Regions from separate parts of the Paenarthrobacter sp. genome, predicted to be linked through region 1. Evidence: predicted binding sites of a transcription regulator. Region 1 holds the regulator's gene; each other region holds the start of a gene.
What was found. The regulator LexA, encoded in region 1, represses DNA repair genes until DNA is damaged. The targets are predictions, from matches to a motif close to TCGAACANNTGTTCGA.
Positions count from the first base shown of each region.

Region 1 (6,353 bases):
TGTGAGTGGCTTGCGGATGAACGGTCCGGCCGGTTGGGCGGTGAAATAGTGTGCAGACTCCATAATTTGCCAGATTAGTTGGCTAACGTCGGCTTGGGAAACTGCCTCCTTCCACGGCGGGTTGACAACGGCTGCTAAAGTGGAACGCATGTTCTTGATCTTCGAGTAATCAGCCGAAACACACCTGAGTCATCAGGTGTAGCACGGTACCGCCCGCGACGCAGCCCGCTTGGCCATTCAACCAAGCCCGCCTTCCGCCCGGCAGGTCCCCCTGGCTCAGTCCCTAACTCCTCTGTTCGGAGCCGGACACTCTGAAGATTCAGCCCCACATCTTAGTGGAGCAGCCATACCATCCGGCTTAACCCGTAGGCAGGCAGAGCATCCTCACCTTGGCCAAAGGACCCTCCCCGCGGAGTCAATCACGCCACATCCCAGCAGTCCCTGCCACCGAAAGGCACCGACTGCCCAGTACACAGGAGGCCCTTTTGGCCGATGCCCGTCAGCCGAGCGCGAATAGCGCCCCATCGAGCACCAAACCGCACTATTCTGGAATTGCCGAACAGTCTAAGGAGACCATGACCACCCAGAAGCACTCCGGATCCGATTCCGACGCCCAGGACATGAGTCCTGAACAAATCCAGGCCGTCATCGACCGGATTCTTTCCAAGGATGTACCTGCGCAGGCATCCGACGACAACGACGCCAACAGTGTGTTCGGCAAGGCGCAGGCTATTTCCACGCTGGATCAAGAACACAGTATCTACGACGGCGACCAGGAAGATTTGGCTGAACGCCGCGCCCTTCGCCGTACCGCGGGACTGTCCACCGAACTTGAAGACGTCACGGAGGTCGAATACCGGCAGTTGCGCCTTGAGCGCGTTGTACTGGCCGGCCTGTGGACTGAGGGGACTCTTGCGGACGCTGAGAACTCCCTCCGCGAGCTGGCGGCACTTGCAGAGACGGCCGGATCCGAAGTGTTGGACGGGTTGGTTCAGCGCCGGCAGAAGCCGGACCCCGGGACCTTCCTTGGTTCCGGTAAGGCCCAGGAGCTTAAGGACATCGTCGCCGCCACGGGCGCCGACACCGTGGTGGTGGACACTGAGCTCGCGCCCTCGCAGCGACGTGGCCTTGAGGACATTGTGAAGGTCAAGGTAGTTGACCGCACCACGCTGATCCTGGATATCTTCGCCCAGCACGCCAAGAGCCGCGAAGGCAAGGCACAGGTGGAACTCGCACAGCTCGAGTACCTGCTCCCCAGGCTTCGTGGTTGGGGCGACTCCATGTCCCGCCAGGCCGGTGGCCAGGTGGGTGGAGCAGGCGCTGGAATGGGCTCGCGTGGTCCTGGTGAAACCAAAATCGAACTTGATCGGCGCCGAATCCGCACCCGTATGGCCAAATTGCGTCGCGAAATCGCTGCGATGAAGCCTGCGCGTGAGACCAAGCGAGCCAACCGTCGTCGTAATGCGGTTCCTTCTGTTGCGATCGCCGGGTACACGAACGCCGGCAAGTCGTCCCTGCTCAACCGCCTGACTGACGCAGGTGTCCTGGTGGAGAACGCCCTGTTTGCCACGCTGGATCCCACAGTTCGCAAGGCGCAGACCCCGGACGGCATCGGTTACACCCTCGCAGATACCGTTGGGTTCGTCCGTTCACTCCCAACCCAGCTCGTTGAAGCTTTCCGTTCCACGCTGGAGGAAGTTGCGGATGCGGACCTGATCCTCCACGTGGTGGATGCATCCCACCCCGACCCCGAAGGGCAGATTGCAGCGGTAAGGGCCGTCTTCACCGAGGTGGATGCCCGCAAGGTTCCCGAGATCATCGTCCTTAACAAGGTGGACGTCGCGGATCCCTTCGTGGTGGAGCGCCTCAAGCAGAAAGAACCCCGCCACGCTGTTGTGTCCACCCGCACGGGCCAAGGCATCGCGGAACTGCTGGAAGACATCAGCCGGTCCATTCCCCGGCCTGGCGTGCGCCTTGAACTGCTGATTCCCTACGATCGTGGGGAAATGATCAACAAGCTGCACAATTCCGACTCTGAAATCCTCAGCCTTGAGCATGAGGAGAACGGGACCCGCGTAGTTGTCATGGTGCGCGAAGGCCTGGCCGCCGAACTGGAGCCGTTCGTCAGTAATGGTTGAGAAGGTGGCGGCGGACGCCGTCGAGTCGGTGGGGGAGAAGACCACCCTCGAGCTGTTGGATCGGGCTGTCGCCGGAATGGGCGGACAAAGCCGTGCCGGCCAGCACGAAATGGCCAAGCATGTCACCCGGGCCATCGAGACCGGGGAGCATCTATTGGTCCAAGCGGGAACGGGAACAGGTAAGTCGTTGGCATACCTGATTCCGTTGATCGCCCATTCCATGGACAGCGATAAGCCGACCCTCGTGTCCACCGCCACCCTGGCACTCCAGACTCAAATCGTTGGCCGGGACCTTCCCCGGCTGCTGGAGACCATCAACCCTGCCCTTGAGCGCCCGGTCAATGTGGCGCTGGTCAAGGGCAGGGCAAATTATGTCTGCCTGCAGAAACTCGAGGGCGGGTTCCCCAGCGAAGAGCCTTCCGAAGGGCAGCTGTTCTCCCTTGGCGAGGACACCAGCGTGCCCCACTTTGCTGCCTCCATGGGCGGACCGCAATCCCAGCTGGGTAAGGAAGTGGTCCGTCTCCGGGAATGGGCTGAGAAAACCGTTACGGGAGACCGTGACGAACTCATGCCCGGCGTCACGGACAGGGCTTGGCGTCAGGTGTCCGTGACGTCCATGGAGTGCCTGGGAGCCCAGAAGTGCCCTATGGCAGAAGAGTGCTTCAGTGAGCTGGCGCGCTCCAGGGCGGGTGAGGCCGATGTCGTGGTCACCAACCACGCCATGCTGGCCGTCAGCGCCTTTGAAGGCCTGGCCGTGCTGCCTGAGTACGACGTCGTGGTGGTTGACGAGGCGCACGAACTTCAGGACCGTGTGACGGGCGCTGTTTCAGGCCAGTTGTCGGTGGCCATGGTTCATGCAGCGGCATCAAGTGCCCGCAAGCACACGGCCATTACAGTTGACGCGCTCAACGCCGCCGCGGAGCGGTTGGATATGGCCATCGCCGGGGTGCCCAACGGGCTGTTGCCCAATGGCCCCAACGACGAACAGCTCGATTGCCTGGACCAGTTGAGGGACGCGACGCGCGCTGCGCTCTCGGATTCGAAGACGGATTCATCAAACGCAGTCGACGGCGGAAGGCAGCTGGCGCGTTCACGGCTCATGCTGATCCTGGAATTGTGCGAACGCATGCTGGCCGCCAAGGAGAACCGGGAAGTGGTCTGGTTCTCCCGGAACAGCACGTTCGACCCCCAGCAGGGCTATTCGCAACCTGATGAGACTGCCCCGGCCTTGATCAACATCGCCCCGCTCAGCGTTGCCGGACGGCTTCGCGAAGGGCTCTTTGCCGGCCACACCGTGGTGCTGACCTCCGCCACTCTGGCCATCGGCTCAGCTTTCGAACCGGCAGCAGGCGGACTCGGCCTCATCGGCGACGGCGCCCCGAGCTGGACTGGGATTGACGTGGGATCGCCCTTTGACTATCCCAAACAGGGTGTCTTGTATGTGGCGAAGCATCTGCCCAAACCCGGTCGCGGTACTTCGCCCGAGGCGCTGGACGAATTGGAAGACCTCATCCGCGCGTCCGGCGGGGGAGCCTTGTGCCTCTTCTCCTCACGGCGTGCGGCCGAAGAAGCAGCCGATGCCATGCGGCTTCGGCTGGATGTGGATGTCCTCTGCCAAGGCGAATCCACCATGGCGGCCCTCGTAAAGCAATTCGCGGATGAGCCGGACACCTGTCTCTTCGGAACTATGTCACTGTGGCAGGGCGTAGACGTTCCCGGCGGCTCATGCCGCTTGGTGGTCATTGACCGCATTCCCTTCCCGCGGCCTGACGATCCCCTGATGACTGCACGCTCCCGGGCAGTGGCACAATCCGGTGGTAACGGCTTCATGGCGGTCTCAGCCACGCATGCTGCCATTCGACTGGCGCAGGGTGCGGGCCGCTTGATCCGTTCGACTGGCGACAAGGGAGTGGTCGCGGTGCTCGATTCGCGACTCTCGACGGAACGCTACGGAGGCTTCCTGCGTGCCGCGCTGCCGCCGTTCTGGGCAACGACGGACCGAGCAGTGGTACGTGGCGTTTTGGAGCGTCTGGGCTCGTCTAAAGCCCCGTAGGGCGCCTAAAGGGAGCGCAGTACAGAAACAACTTTACCCATGATGGTCGCTTGATCGCCCAGGATGGGTTCGTACTGGGTGTTCTGCGGGAGCAGCCATGTGTGGCCGTCCCGCTGCCGGAAGGTCTTCACGGTTGCTTCGTCATCCAGGAGGGCTGCCACGATGTCACCGTTGATGGCATCGTTCTGGCGGCGGACCACTACCCAGTCACCGTCACAGATGGCGGCATCAATCATGGAATCGCCGGCCACCTTCAGCATGAACAATTCGCCATGCCCCACAAGTTGCCGGGGGAGCGCGAGCACGTCTTCCACCGTCTGGTCAGCCAGAATGGGACCACCGGCGGCAATGCGGCCCACCAGCGGGACCATGGCGGTGTCGCTGGCACTGGCCAGCTCTGTTACAGCAAGGCCACCCGCACTGCGAAGGGTGGCAGGCGCTTCCACGCCCGGAATGGTGCCACCGTCCAGGGTCAGCGGCATCAGGACTTCCATGGCGCGGGGACGTTTGGGGTCCCTGCGGAGATATCCGAGCTTCTCCAATTGGGACAGCTGATGAGTGACGCTCGACAAACTGGCCAGACCAACGGTGTCACCGATCTCGCGCATGCTGGGCGGGTATCCGTTGTCATTGACGGATCGCTGGATGGTCTCCAGGATCTTTTTCTGCCGGACAGTCAGGCTCTTGGGACTCTTCTGAGGCTGCTGGCTCCGCAGGGGTGCCCCGCCGCCCGTGGCTTTCGCTGCCATGTTCGCCAATGCCTTTCCATTCCGCCCCGAAGCGAGCCCGGGGTTGTCGGGTCTGCAAAAAATGTCAGACCCTCCTGTTCCACTGAAACAGTGCTGTTTCTTCACTCAAACGTAGGGCAGGCACAGGCGTTTATCAAACATTTGTTCTAGCGAGTCTCGACACCGTTCGTTGATAAGTGCTAAAAATGTCATAGCAAGGTTCGAATATGTGTTCTATAAACCTGAAGCTGGCACTGGATGTTCGAACAAAGTGTTCGAACATTCAGAGTCAGATGAGGGGAACGCAAAGAATTGGCCGCCAAGCACCGGGCACCCCGGAACCTGGCAATAGCTCAGAAGGGCTCAGCTCATGTCCGCAATCACTACGTTCGCTGAATTCCGCACCACTCAGGCGCCCGCTCGCCTGCGTCTGACCCGGCGGGGACGGATTGTCTTCTTCGGCATCCCGGCAATGCTGTTGGTGGCGGCGCTGCTGACCCTCGCCGGTTTCATCAACTCCCCGGCCAAGGCGTCGGACTCCCAGTCCCAGTTGCGTCCGCCTGTTGCAGTCACGGTCACGGTCCAGCCGGGGCAGTCCCTTTGGGGCATCGCCGGCGCCGCCGCTCCGGAGCGGGACCCGCGTGATGTCATCGCGGAGATCATCCAGCTGAACGACCTCCGCGGCGGCCGCATTCTGCCCGGCCAGCAGCTGTTCGTCCCTGCAAACTGAGTCGTCCACCATCCGCAGGAGCCGATCGCCCGGCGTCACAGTTAGTCGGCAGTCCCGGCCGCCCCTTAAACTGTGTTGGTGAGTGACCAGCTTGAGCGACTTGACCGACTTCCCCTCCGGACCAATCTGCGTGGACTGAGCCCCTATGGCGCACCGCAGCTTGACGTCCCCATCCTGCTCAACGTCAACGAAAACACCCATGGCGTCCCGGCAGATGTCCAAGCCGCCATCACCGAGGCTGTCGCCGCTGCGGCCACAGGGCTGAACCGCTATCCGGATCGTGAGTTCACTGAACTACGTGAAGCCTTGGCCGAGTACCTTGGCCACGGTCTCTCTCCGGACAACATCTGGGCCGCCAACGGATCCAATGAAGTCCTGCAGCAAATCCTCCAGGCATTTGGTGGACCGGGACGCAAGGCGCTCGGTTTCCCGCCCACGTACTCCATGTACCCTCTCCTGGCTAGTGGCACGGACACAGAGTATGTCGGCGGTGTGCGTGCTGACGACTACGGGCTGGACGCCGAATCGGCCGCCGCGCAGGTTCGCGAAACGGGTGCCAACATCGTGTTCCTGTGCTCACCGAACAACCCAACCGGTACTGGGTTGAGCTTGGACGTTGTTGAGGCCGTCTACGAGGCCGGCGAAGCGAGCCAAGCCATTGTGATCGTGGACGAGGCCTATCACGAGTTCGCGCACGACAATAC
Region 1 is NZ_JAPSHI010000003.1:137,241-143,593, forward strand. It holds gene RIF72_RS04220 (methyltransferase) at 1-63, opposite strand, end outside; gene hflX (GTPase HflX) at 576-2,138, shown strand; gene RIF72_RS04230 (ATP-dependent DNA helicase) at 2,131-4,191, shown strand; gene lexA (transcriptional repressor LexA) at 4,197-4,940, opposite strand; gene RIF72_RS04240 (LysM peptidoglycan-binding domain-containing protein) at 5,290-5,649, shown strand; gene RIF72_RS04245 (histidinol-phosphate transaminase) at 5,728-6,353, shown strand, end outside.

Region 2 (6,353 bases), on a different contig from region 1:
TGTATTCGAGCAGCTCCGGCGTATAGCCGTGCCACTTGATGCGTTGCTTCAGTACCAGGGCGTTGCCCCAGTCACCGTAGATGTTCATTTCCCGCGGGTAGAGCTGGAGGACGCGGATTGTTCCTTTGCTTGGCTGTGTATCCGGGTGGGGCTGTGCTTCCGAGGTCATGAGACCACCTCAACTATGGTGATTTTGGCCAGTTCACGGCGTATGGCGAGCATGGAGGTGTAAGTGCAGAAGATGCGCTTGGGCTTGCCTCGCGAGCCATCTATGAAAGTCCGTAGTGCTGCGGTGATGTCCGGTTCGACGACTCCGAAGGGCACATCGTCGTACTGGAGACGGAGCGCCATGTCGTAGGCGCGGACGCCGGTGAGGACTTCCACGCCGTCTTCCCGCAGGGAATCGAATTCAACGTCCCAGAGCCAGGACATGTCCCTGCCGTCGGCGTAGTTGTCGTTGATGGCAATCATGGTGGCGTATCCACCGGCGGGGAAAGACTTCAGCCCGAGTCGGAAACCGCTGGGATTTTTTACGAGCACCAGTTCCAAGGGCTGGCCGTCCACCGTGAGGCTTTCACCACGGCCGAAGGCAGGAGCAACTTCCCCCAGGGCCTTCACGAGTTTAGGCGTGTCGACCGGCCCGGTTCCCAGGATGGCCCGCGCCAGCGACAAAGCTGCCGCAGCATTGAAGATGTTGTACACACCGCGAAGTTTCATGGATGTGCTGACAGTTTCGCCGTCGAACTCAAAGTCTGCGTCCTGGGCTCCTACCCGGCGGAGTACGACGTCGGCAGCCGGCAGTTCTACATCGTCACCGGTTTCTGCAGCAACAGATGTGCCGGACGGCGACGGGCCAATGGCCGTGGTGCGCATCTCGTCGTCGTTGGGGAAAGTGCTGCGCAACGATTCATCGAGACCGAAATACCTGATTTCGGGGTGGTGAACGGCGTGGAGGGTGTTGAGGGCAGTCGCAATCCGGGCTACGCGTGGGTCTTCCCGGTTGAGGACCACGGTGTCCGTTGTCTTGGAGGCGATGTGCTCCAGCAAGCGGGCCGTTTTGTCGATTTCACCGAAGCGGTCCAACTGGTCGCGCAGTACGTTCAGCAAGAGGCTGAAGCGGGGCTCCACCTTGTTGACGAAGTGCACGGCGTGGGCTTCGTCAAGTTCCAGAATGGCGATGTCCGCGTCGAGACGTCCACGCCAATCCACATCGCCCAGGAGTGAGGCTGCCACCCCTCGGGTGAAGTTGCTGCCGCTGCGGTTGGTAAAGACCTTCAAGCCTTGGCTTTCAAGGAGTTCCACCACCATTTTGGTGGTAGTGGTTTTACCGTTGGTGCCGCTGACTACGGCAACGCCGAGGGGGAGCGACGCCAGCGTTCGCTGCATGAAGCCGGGGTCGATTTTCTCGACCACCAGGCCGGGGAAAGCTGAGCCTCCGCCCCGGAGCCGGGACAGTGTGCGGACCAGCTTGCCGAGGGGAACGCTGAAGGAAAGCATGCTCTGTAATATATCCCAGCCAGGGCATGGAACCTTGACTGACGTCAGCCCCGGCGGTCGCAGGCAAGGTTACTGAGGGCTTGGACCACTATGATGGTCGAATGACCAACCCCCTTTCCGACGCTTCGTCACGCGTGGGTTCAGGACTCCGAATCGGCGTGCTGGCTCTCCAGGGCGACTTCCGCGAGCATATCCACGCTGTTGAGGCCGCTGGGGCCACCGGCATGGGTGTTCGCCGCCCCTCAGAGCTCGACGACATCGACGGCCTGATTATCCCCGGCGGCGAGTCCACCACAATAGACAAGCTTTCCCGGATTTTCGAAGTCCGAGACCCCCTTCAGAAGCGCATTGCAGAGGGCCTGCCCGTTTACGGCTCCTGCGCCGGCATGATCCTGCTGGCCAATGAAATTGCAGACCCGGCTACGGACCTGGACGGAAATCCCCAGCAGACTTTTGGCGGCTTGGATATTACGGTCCGCCGCAACGCTTTCGGACGACAACGCGAGTCCTTCGAAACCGACCTCGATTTCAAGGGCTTGGACTTCAGTGCCGGGGAATCCGGCGTGGATCCGGTTCACGCGGTATTCATCCGCGGCCCTTGGGTGGAGCGTGTGGGTCCGGGGGTGGAAGTCCTCGCCCAGGTTGATCCCGATCACGCCAGCCACACGGCTACTTTGCATGGAGTGGCTAGAATTGTTGCAGTGCGTTCCGGCCAACTGCTGGCCACCTCCTTCCACCCGGAAGTGACGGGAGAGAAACGCGTGCATGAACTCTTTATTCGAATGATCAGAGGAGAAGCGTAAAGCATGTCAGGCCACTCCAAATGGGCGACCACCAAGCACAAGAAAGCCATCATTGACGGCAGGCGTGCAAAGTCGTTCGCGAAACTGATCAAGAACATCGAAGTCGCTGCCCGCATGGGTGGACCGGACCTTGCCGGCAACCCGGGCCTTGAACTCGCTGTCACCAAGGCGAAGAAAACGTCGGTACCCAATGACAACATCGACCGCGCCATCAAGCGTGGCGCGGGCCTCACCGGTGAGGTGGTGGACTACACCGAGATCATGTACGAAGCCCGCGGTCCCCAAGGTTCGGCATTGTTGATTGAATGTCTGACCGACAACAAGAACCGCGCTGCTTCCGAGGTGCGCCTGGCGATTTCGCGCAACGGCGGCACCATTGCCGATCCCGGTTCCGTAAGCTACCTCTTCGCCCGCAAAGGTGTAGTTGTCTTGCCCAAGAACGGCCTCAGCGAAGACGACATCCTGATGGCTGTCCTCGACGCCGGAGCCGAGGAAGTCAAGGACAGCGGTGAGAACTGGGAAATCCATTCCGAGCCCTCCGATCTCCAGGCCATCCGCGACGCCTTGAAAGAAGCCGGCATCGACTACGACACTGACGAAGCCGAATTCGTTCCGTCCATGCAGGTGGAGTTGGACGTTGACGGCGCCAAGAAGTTCATGAAGCTCGTGGATGCCTTGGAAGACCTGGACGATGTCCAGAACGTGTACAGCAATGCGGACCTTAGCGAGGAAGTACAGGCTGCCCTCGACGCCGAGTAGTCGGGTGGGGCGCAGCACTATACTTTGAGACTCAGCAGGTTTACAGCCATCAGGAAGGCCCGGACTTGACTCTTCGCGTATTGGGAGTCGATCCGGGCCTTACCCGTTGCGGCATCGGTGTAGTGGACATTGAGCGAAATCGCCGGGCCACCATGGTGGCCGTCGGAGTGGTGGGCACGTCCGCCGAGCTGACCCTGGATAAGCGTCTGCTGGTTATTGCCCAAGCCATTGACGAATGGTTGGACCTGCACAAGCCGGATGTCGTCGCCGTCGAGCGTGTTTTCTCGCAGATGAACGTGAGCACGGTGATGGGCGTGGCTCAGGCCTCGGGCGTCGTCATCGTGGCTGCAGCACGCCGTGGCATCCCGGTCGCCTTGCATACACCCTCCGAGGTTAAAGCCGCAGTCACCGGCAGCGGCACTGCCAACAAGGATGCTGTCACCAAACTGGTCACAAAAATCCTGCGGCTGGATGCTCCACCGAAGCCGGCTGATGCGGCCGACGCCCTCGCGTTGGCCCTCACCCACGCGTGGCGCGCAGGCAGTGGTATGGGCTCGGCCGGTGACGCCAACGGTAAAGGCGGACTCACCCCCGCGCAAAAGGCGTGGGCCGAAGCCGAAGCAAAAGCGCGCCGCAAACGGTGATTGTCAGCTGCCCTTGCTAGGGTATTCGTAGATATGTTCGGATAGTCCGCTCTGGCCGCAGTAATTACGGCAACGGAGCAGGCAGTATTTCAGGAGCCGGGTCTTGATCAGTTTTCTCCGTGGAACCGTAGCCCACGTTGGTTTGTCCACCGCTGTTATCGACCTCAACGGTGCAGGTATGAGTGTCTTCGCCACACCGCAGACCTTGAGCCACCTCAAAACAGGAACCGAAGCCAAGCTCTTCACTTCCATGATCGTCCGCGAAGATTCACTCACGCTGTTCGGATTTGCCGACGACGACGAACGCGAAGTCTTCGACGTCCTGCTCAGTGTCAGCGGGGTTGGGCCCCGTTTGGCCCTAGCCGTCCTCGCCGTGCACGAACCGGAAGCCATCCGGGTGGCGGCTCACACCGGAGACAGCAAAGCATTCACCAAAGTCCCGGGTATCGGCCCCAAGGTGGCCGGCCGTATTGTCCTCGAGCTGGCCGGGAAGTTGGTTCCGCACGGAACGGGGACCGGTACTGCTCCTGCCGCAGCCCCGAACGCAGAATGGAAACCGCAGGTGGTGGCAGCCATGACCAGTTTGGGATGGTCCGAGAAAGACGCCAACGGCAGTATCGACAAAGCCATGGCCGACTCGCCGGAACTCGTAGACGCAGCAAACGTGGCCCAAATACTTCGGGCTACGCTGCGCTGGCTTGGCCAGGACGGGGCACGCGCCGGCAACCGCGTAGGCAGCCGTGGCTGAGCAGTCACTCGTCAGCGGGGGAGAGGAACCGGAAGAGCGGGTTATTGAGGCTGCTCTGCGCCCCAAGAACCTGCACGACTTCGTAGGACAGCATCGGGTCCGCAAGCAACTTGCCTTGGTGCTTGAGGCCTCGAAGATGCGTGGCCGCAGCGCCGACCACGTGCTGATGTCCGGACCTCCGGGGCTCGGTAAGACCACCCTTGCCATGATCATTGCAGCGGAGATGAACGCGCCGCTGCGTATTAGCAGCGGACCGGCCATCCAGCACGCCGGCGATCTCGCAGCCATCCTTTCATCGCTCTCGGAGGGCGAGGTCCTGTTTCTTGACGAGATCCACCGCATGTCCAGGCCCGCTGAAGAAATGCTGTACATGGCCATGGAGGACTTCCGCGTGGACATCGTGGTGGGCAAGGGAGCAGGCGCAACTGCAATTCCCCTGGAACTGCCGCCTTTCACCCTGGTAGGTGCCACCACCCGCGCAGGACTCCTGCCTGGTCCATTGCGGGACCGCTTCGGTTTCACCGGGCACCTCGAGTTCTACTCGGTGGCCGAACTCGAACTTGTCCTCCGCCGTTCTGCCGGGCTTCTGGACCTGAAGGTAAACTCTGCAGGTTTCACCGAGATCGCAGGAAGGTCACGCGGCACACCGCGTATAGCCAACCGGCTCCTGCGCCGTGTTCGTGACTGGGCGCTCGTTCATGGCATCGAGCAAATCGACGCCCGTTCGGCGTCAGCGGCCTTGGATATGTACGAAGTAGACGAGCGTGGCTTGGATAGGCTGGACAGGTCCGTTCTCGAAGCCCTCATTACCAAGTTCAACGGTGGCCCTGTTGGCTTGTCCACCTTGGCCATTGCCGTAGGTGAAGAACCCGAAACGGTGGAGACCGTGGCTGAGCCTTTCTTGGTGCGGGAGGGACTTCTGGGACGTACTCCGCGGGGTCGAATTGCGATGGCGTCCGCTTGGACCCACCTTGGCTACGCCGTACCGGCTGGAGTCTTTGGCCAGGAGGCGCTGGCCTTGTTCGGTGAGGACGAAAACCACGCCGAAAGCATAGATACGGTTGGTTAACACGCTCTGTTCAGCTTTTCCCACTAGACTGGTATGACGCTCGGCACGTTCGAGTCCTTGATCCATGCCGCTATGCGGATCTGCCAGGGACGTTGCCGTGAACCAAAACGTAAGTACAGAACGGAACTTCCCTGTGGATCCAATGACCATATTGCTGTTCGTCATGCTTGGACTCTTTGTCTTCATGATGTTCCGCCGCAACAAGAAGACCCAGCAGCAGCAGGCTGAAATGCAGTCCAAATTTGCTCCTGGTGTCGACGTCATGACCAGCTTCGGTCTCTTTGGCCGCATCGTGTCCATCGACGAAGCTGAGAACAAGGTCGTCATCGAACTCTCCCCGGGGAACCAGGCAACGGTTCACCGACAGGCAGTCACCAAGGTGGTCGAAACGGCCCCCGAGGAAGCACCGGTTGTCCCGGATGACGCTTCTTCCCTGACCGCCGCGGAGACTGAAGCTCCTACCGCCGTCGAGACGCCGGAAGAAACCATCGCGCGCCTCAACAAAGAGGACAAGAAGGACAACTAGCACCGTCAGTCGCGGCGACACCGCGCAAGGCAACTTCTACGGCAGCGGAGAGCCGCCGGCAGACGCTTACCAGCGTCGGCCGGCGGCTGTCCGGCGATAACAGGAAGATCGATAATGGCACGGACCGGCCCCAAAAACTCAGCCCGCAGGGTGCTGACCTGGCTTGGAGCAATTTTCGTTGTATTAACCGCTGTCCTTGCTGGCGGAGTAGTGACTGGCAATGCCAGTTGGGCTCCCAAGCTTGCTCTGGACCTTGAAGGCGGAACCCAGATGATCCTGGCACCCCGGGTGGAGGGTTCCAGCGACA
Region 2 is NZ_JAPSHI010000019.1:4,811-11,163, forward strand. It holds gene RIF72_RS14130 (glutamine amidotransferase) at 1-169, opposite strand, end outside; gene RIF72_RS14135 (MurT ligase domain-containing protein) at 166-1,497, opposite strand; gene pdxT (pyridoxal 5'-phosphate synthase glutaminase subunit PdxT) at 1,599-2,300, shown strand; gene RIF72_RS14145 (YebC/PmpR family DNA-binding transcriptional regulator) at 2,304-3,059, shown strand; gene ruvC (crossover junction endodeoxyribonuclease RuvC) at 3,125-3,703, shown strand; gene ruvA (Holliday junction branch migration protein RuvA) at 3,807-4,451, shown strand; gene ruvB (Holliday junction branch migration DNA helicase RuvB) at 4,444-5,520, shown strand; gene yajC (preprotein translocase subunit YajC) at 5,663-6,046, shown strand; gene secD (protein translocase subunit SecD) at 6,161-6,353, shown strand, end outside.
Region 2: the regulator LexA is predicted to act here: its motif matches at 3,729-3,744, upstream of ruvA (Holliday junction branch migration protein RuvA).

Region 3 (6,353 bases), on a different contig from region 1:
CGTTCAGGTGGTTCTTCCACGGGTACGCGCCGGGCTTGATGGTGGTGAAGCTGTACGAGCCATCGTCACCGGTAATGCAACGGCCGACGCCGGTGAAGTTCGGGTCAAGCGGTGCGGGGTGCTGATCGCGCTTGTGGATGTAGCGGCCGGAGGCATTGGCCTGCCAGATCTCCACGAGCTGGCCGGCAACCGGGCGCCCGTCGCCATCAAGGACACGGCCCGCAACGATGATGCGCTCACCTTGGGGTTCGCCGTTGTGCTGGATGGTTAGGTCGGATTCCAGCGCGTGGACATCTTGGTGACCGAACGCGGGCGAGTAGAGCTCAATGGTCTCCGGGTCCGCGTGGTGCAGGCTCTTGGTGGGGTGGCGCAGGATGCTGCTCCGGTACGGCGCGTAGTCCAGGCGTGGCATGGTTTCCGGCCCCCGGCCGTTCTTCAGGGCCTCGGCGTAGCGGTCGCTGATGCCTTTCATCTCAGCACTGAGGTCCGCTTGGGTTTCCACCTTCTTGGGGGAAACGTGCGCGGCGTGCGCCTCTGCGGGCGGCACGAGTTCCTCGGATTCGAGCGCTTGTGCGGTCTGTTCTTGCGGCACGGCCGGCTCCTTTCGATGGGTTGAATTGTTGCTTCAGGTTTTATGACGGGTGGAGCGAGTCGTATTGGACGGCGTGGCGCACGGGAGCATTGGGCGCCCCGTAGCCGTCGTAGTTGCCGCGGCGTTCCACCATTTCGAAGAACACACTGCCCACGGTGGCTGTGTAGAAGTGGAGGAATTCGCCGTTGGCATCCCGGTCGTACAGGAGGTTCAGGTCCTTGAGGGTGGCCAGGAATCCGGGTTCAAGATCGAACCGGGCGTCCAAGTCCTCGTAGTAGTTGGCCGGTATCTGCAGGAACTCGAGGCCTCGATCGCGGGCAGACCGGGCAGTGGCCACGAGGTCGTCCACAGCGAAGGCGATGTGTTCCTGGTACGTTTTGCGGGCATTTTGGGCCTGCTGGGCGGGAGCCAGGTTGAGCACCAGCCTGACGGCACCGTTGCTGGTCTCCATGACCTGCGAGCGCACCAGTCCGCTGGGGCTGGGGACCTCGGCGAACGGCTGCGGTTCAAGGGCAAGGGCGCTGGTGTAAAAGAGGACAGCTTCGTCAAAGTGCTGCCAAGGCTGGGCGAGGTTCACGTGGTCAATGACGGCGTTCTGCTGTGCTGCAGAGTGTTCCAGCCCTTCGCCGAACTCGTGGGTCCACGCGGCGGTGCCATCCGGGCTGCCCTGGCAGAGGAAAATCTCGGTGGAGTCCGGGGCGGAGATGCCTTGAAAGACCTCCTCGTCAGCTTGAACCTTTCGAGCCACTACGGGCGCCTTGAGTTGCTGGGCGCGAGCGGAGGCAATCACTGGAGAGTCGACGTCGAACCCCAAAGCGGCGATAGCCGGTTCTGCGTGCGATGCCGCCTGCTCGTTGATGATCACGCGGGCCTGGCCCATGGTCCAGAGCTGGACGTCCTTGGTGCGGTGGCGGCCCTCGAACTCGAAGCCGAGCTGGCCCAGGAGCTTCTCCAACTGCGCGGTGTCGTCAGCCTTGACCTCGGCGAAGTTGAAGCCGGCGGGTTCGTTCACCTTGGGCAGGGTGGCAAGTTCCATGGGATAACGACGCCGGGACGCGGCTGTTGATTCGTTTCCAGCTTCAGCGGAGGTGCTGGCGAGCCACTTGGCGCTCTGCTCCTCCAGCCAAATCAGGGAGCGCATGGCATCCACGGCCGTGCGTTCGGTGTCCGACTGGCGGAAGACGTCGTTGAAAACTTCAAGTGACACCGGGCCCGTGTAGCCGGCGCGGACGACGTGGCCCATGAACTTGGCGAGCTCGAACTGGCCTTCGCCCGGGAAGACGCGGTAGTGGCGGCTCCAGGACAGAACGTCCATGGAGAGCTTGGGGGCGTCGGCCACCTGGACGAAGAAGATCTTTTCGGCGTCGATCTGCTCGATCGGCGCCGTGTCCCAGTCGCGGGACAGGATGTGGAACGAGTCCAGGCAGGTGCCGAGGTTGGGGTGGTCCACCATCTCCACCAAGCGGTACGCGTGCTCATAATCGTTGACGTATTTGCCCCAGGCCAGCGCTTCGTAGGCAACCTTGACGCCGTGATCCCCGGCCAACCCGGCGAGTTCGGCCAGCTGCCCGGCCCTGAGGTCGTCGTCGTCGATGGTGGCCGTTGCGACGTTGGAGCAGACCAGGATGGTGTCCATACCCAAGCGGGACATGAGCTTGAACTTGGCCTCCGCCCGGCGGAGGTTGGCTTTGAGCAGGTCCGGGGTGACGCCGTCGAAATCCCGGAACGGCTGGTACAGATCAAGGCCCAAGCCGAGATCTGCGGCCATTTTCCGTACGTCTTCGGGGCTGAGCGGCGAGGTGACCAGGTCCTGCTCGAAGATCTCAATACCGTCAAAGCCCGCGATGGCACAGGCCTGCATCTTCTCCTTCAGCGTGCCGGACAGGCAGACCGTGGCGATTCCGGTGCGCATCAGTGTGCTGCCTTCGCGAGGGCGGGGGCGGCCGCCGCGTCTTCCACCGCGATCAGTTCCAGGAAGTGTGCGCGCATACGGTCACGGTCTGGTTCGCGTCCCGTGATGAGCTTGAAGGAGTCGGCCGCCTGACCGACTGCCATGCGGCCGCCGTCGAGGACATCGCAGCCCTTGGCGCGGGCTTCGCGCACCAGTTGCGTCTCGATGGGGCGGTAGACGATGTCCGCCACCCAGTGGCGCGGCTCCAACAGCTCCACGTCGAGAGGCAGTCCCGGGTGGGCGGCCATGCCGATCGGTGTGCAGTGCACCAGGCCGTCGGCGAGGGGCATGATCCCACCGAGTTCCGTCGGAGTGCGCGGAGTGACAGTGGCCTCAGGGAAGAGCCCGCCGAGTTCAGCGGCACGTTCCGCAGCGCGAGCTGCATCCATGTCAACGAGGTCCAGCGCGCTGACGCCGGCTTTGAGGAGCGCGTACGCGACGGCGGAACCGGCTCCGCCTGCGCCAAGCTGGACCACGCGGTCCAACTTTGCGCCGGGAAGTCCGTCCGCGAGCGCCGAGCCGAAACCCGAAAAGTCTGTGTTGTGGCCGATGAACCGGCCGTCCTGGATCAGGACCGTATTGACGGCACCCAGGCGACGGGCGTCATCGGAAATTTCGTCCAAGTGCTCCAGCACCAGCTGCTTGCAAGGGTGCGTGATGTTCAGGCCGTTGAAGCCCATGCGCTGAGCTGCGGTGAGGAGGTCCCCGACGGCGGTGGCGGGCAAGGCGAGTTCCAGCAGGTCGACGGGGCGGTACAGCAAGCGAAGGCCCTGCACATCGGCTTCGCGTTCGTGCATGGGCGGCGTCAGCGAGGGCATGACGCCTTCGCCTATGAGGCCCACCAGAACGGACTCGGCTCGGTTGCTCATCCTAAAGCTCCTTTGACTTCAGCACCGCGGGGTTCAGGCGCTTTCTGGGGGCGCCTGCTCTCCCGGGTGTTTTTTAGATTACTACAACTGTTCATATTCCGCACGCCTGTTCTTATCGCGAACAATGTGCGTTGGGGCTGCTCGTTGCGGGGCCTACTCTGCGCCCTCCGCCGCGGGCTTGGCGCGCAGAGCGGGCCTCACAGCGAAGGCGGCCGAGGTTGCAAGGCCTACTCTGCGGTGCATTCCGGGAGTTTGCCGCGCAGAGCGGGCCACGCAACGAGGAGGTCATCGCTGGGGCAGCCGGGCGGCGAGTTCAGCCGCAGCTTCCTGAAGCGTGGGCACGTGCGCGATAAGTTCCTCCATGGACATCCGAAACACCGGCACTGCGGTGGCCAGCGACGCGAAAGCGTGCCCCTGGGAGTTGAGGACCGGAACCGCGACAGCACGCATGCCGATCTCGTTTTCTTCATCCATCACGGCGTAGCCCTGACGGCGGACTTGCTCGATTTCCTCCCGGAACTTGTCACGGTCGGTGATCGAGCGGTCGGTCAAGGGATCCAGGGGAAGCTCTTCGAGGAGCCGTTTCCGCTCAATCTCATCCTCGAACGCGACGATCGCCTTGCCCACCGAAGTGGTGTGGAGCGCGCCAAGATGGCCGGGGTCGCTCGTGACGCGAAAGGTCTTGGGGCCATCCACCTTGTTCACGGTGAGGTGATGATTGCCGTCACGAACGGACAAGATCGTGGCCTCATGCGTGCTTTCGGTAACTCGCTGGAGGACCGGCAGCGCGGTGGCCGCGAAGCCATGATGATTCGAGACGCGCTGACCGAGTTGGAAGACACGCAAACCCAGGTGGTAGCGGCGCCCATCCGGCTCGTAGTCCACAAACCCATCGCGCGTCAGCGAGCCCAGCAGCCTGTAGGTGGTACTGAAGGGGAGGTTCGCACTCCTCGCCAGGTCCGCTGCACTCGCCCCGCGGGGTTCATTGCCCAGTAAAACCAACAGGCTCAAGGCCTTGCCGACCATGTCGGTCTTTGTGTCCTCTTTCACACTCATGTCTCGATGCTCTCATATAGTGAGAGCTATTTCTAGATGGTGGCGACTTCTCTTGACAAGTGACCCCACTCACAGCCAGTATTGCTGTATTGCACAAGTAGCTCTCACCATGTGGTTACTTGTGCAGGGATCGACCGGCCGCACCTCGCTTGGGTCTCCCCACAGAAGCCAGATCCGCGACATCGTCGTCACAGAAGGAACACCCATGAGCCAAACAATGCCGTCAGCGACGCCAGGCACTGAAACCACCGCCGGAACACCCAAGAAAGCCGCGCTTGCCAGCTTCCTGGGCAGCGCCGTCGAGTACTACGACTTCTTCATCTTCGGTTCTGCCGCGGCCCTGATCTTCCCCCACGTCTTCTTCCCCTCCGCGGATGCCAACGCGGCCATCATGTCCTTCGCGACCTTCGGTTTCGCCTACATCGCACGTCCTGTAGGTGCCGTGATCCTGGGCCACTTCGGTGACCGCATTGGCCGGCAGAAGGTCCTCATGTTCACGCTGATCCTGATGGGGGCCGCCACTTTCGTGATTGGCTGCCTCCCGGACTTCAAGACCATTGGCTGGTGGGCACCCATCCTGCTGGTAGTTGCCCGCCTTTGCCAAGGACTTTCCGCCGCTGGTGAGCAGGCCGGTGCTTCCTCCATGACTTTGGAGCACGCCCCGGATAACCGCCGCTCCTTCTTCACCTCATGGACCCTCACCGGCACCCAGGGTGGCCAGATCCTCGCTGCGTTGGTGTTCATTCCTGTGGTGGCACTGCCTGACGACATCAAGTACGGCATCGGTTGGCGCATTCCGTTCTGGCTCAGCGCAGTAGTTGTCTTGGTGGCCTTCTTCATCCGCCGCACCCTCCACGAGCCGCCGGCCTTCGCGGAAGCCAAGAAGAACAATGAGATCTCCAAGCTGCCTGTTGCCGATCTCCTGAGGCTGCACTGGCGCGATGTCCTCCGCGTGGTCTGCTGCGCCTTCATCGCCGCGGTGAGTACGGTCTTTGGAACATTGGCCATCAAATACGCCCAGGATGTTGCAGGCGTCAACAGCACCATCACGCTCTGGCTGGTGGTTGCAGCCAACGTTGTTGCCCTGGGAACCCAGCCGCTGTTCGGCATGCTCTCGGACAAGATCGGCCGCAAGCCAGTGTTCATCTACGGAGCGCTCTCCAGCGCCATCATGACTCCGGTGTTCCTGCTGACCCTCGAAGGTGGCAACGTGCCGCTGATGTTCCTGGTCTCCGTGGTGTTCTTCTCCTTCGGATACGCCGCCGCCAACGCCGTATGGCCGTCCTTCTACGGCGAAATGTTCAGCACCAAGGTCCGCTTCTCCGGTTTGGCAATTGGCACCCAGTTGGGCTTCCTCATGGCAGGCTTCGCACCGGCCATCGTCACAGCCTTGGGTGGCACTAAGCCCGGCGGATGGGTCCAGATCTCCATCTTCACCGCGGTGATCTGTGTGATCGCAGCTGTCTCGGCCATGACCGCCCGCGAATCAGCCAAAACTCCCACCACGGAGCTCGGCCTGCACAAGCAAGTTCACTAAGCACCCCGGCACTAAGAAAACCCTGAGCTCCTTCCCGGCAACCGGGCCTGGAGCACGGAAATCAGGAACTATCGCGGGTCCAGCACCACCGTTTGGAACGCCCCCCGGCCGGTGCCTGTGTAGAGGAATAGTGCGCCGTTGCCGGCCACGCCAACCACGGAAGGATTGCCCGTCCCGGTGAAGGCATTACCCAAGGCCGCGAAGGAACTAAACATGTTCCATCCAGCTCCCATGGCCACCCGGGCCAGGAAGCCTCCGTTGCCGTTGCCCGGGTAGAGCCAGAGCGAGCCATCTGTTCCACGGGCCATGATGTCTTCCCAGCCGTCGCCGTTGAAGTCGCCGCCCTGC
Region 3 is NZ_JAPSHI010000007.1:108,931-115,283, reverse strand. It holds gene pcaH (protocatechuate 3,4-dioxygenase subunit beta) at 1-592, opposite strand, end outside; gene RIF72_RS07550 (TIM barrel protein) at 633-2,504, opposite strand; gene RIF72_RS07545 (shikimate dehydrogenase) at 2,504-3,412, opposite strand; gene RIF72_RS07540 (IclR family transcriptional regulator) at 3,698-4,468, opposite strand; gene RIF72_RS07535 (MFS transporter) at 4,674-6,005, shown strand; gene RIF72_RS07530 (VCBS repeat-containing protein) at 6,074-6,353, opposite strand, start outside.
Region 3: the regulator LexA is predicted to act here: its motif matches at 3,511-3,526, upstream of RIF72_RS07545 (shikimate dehydrogenase).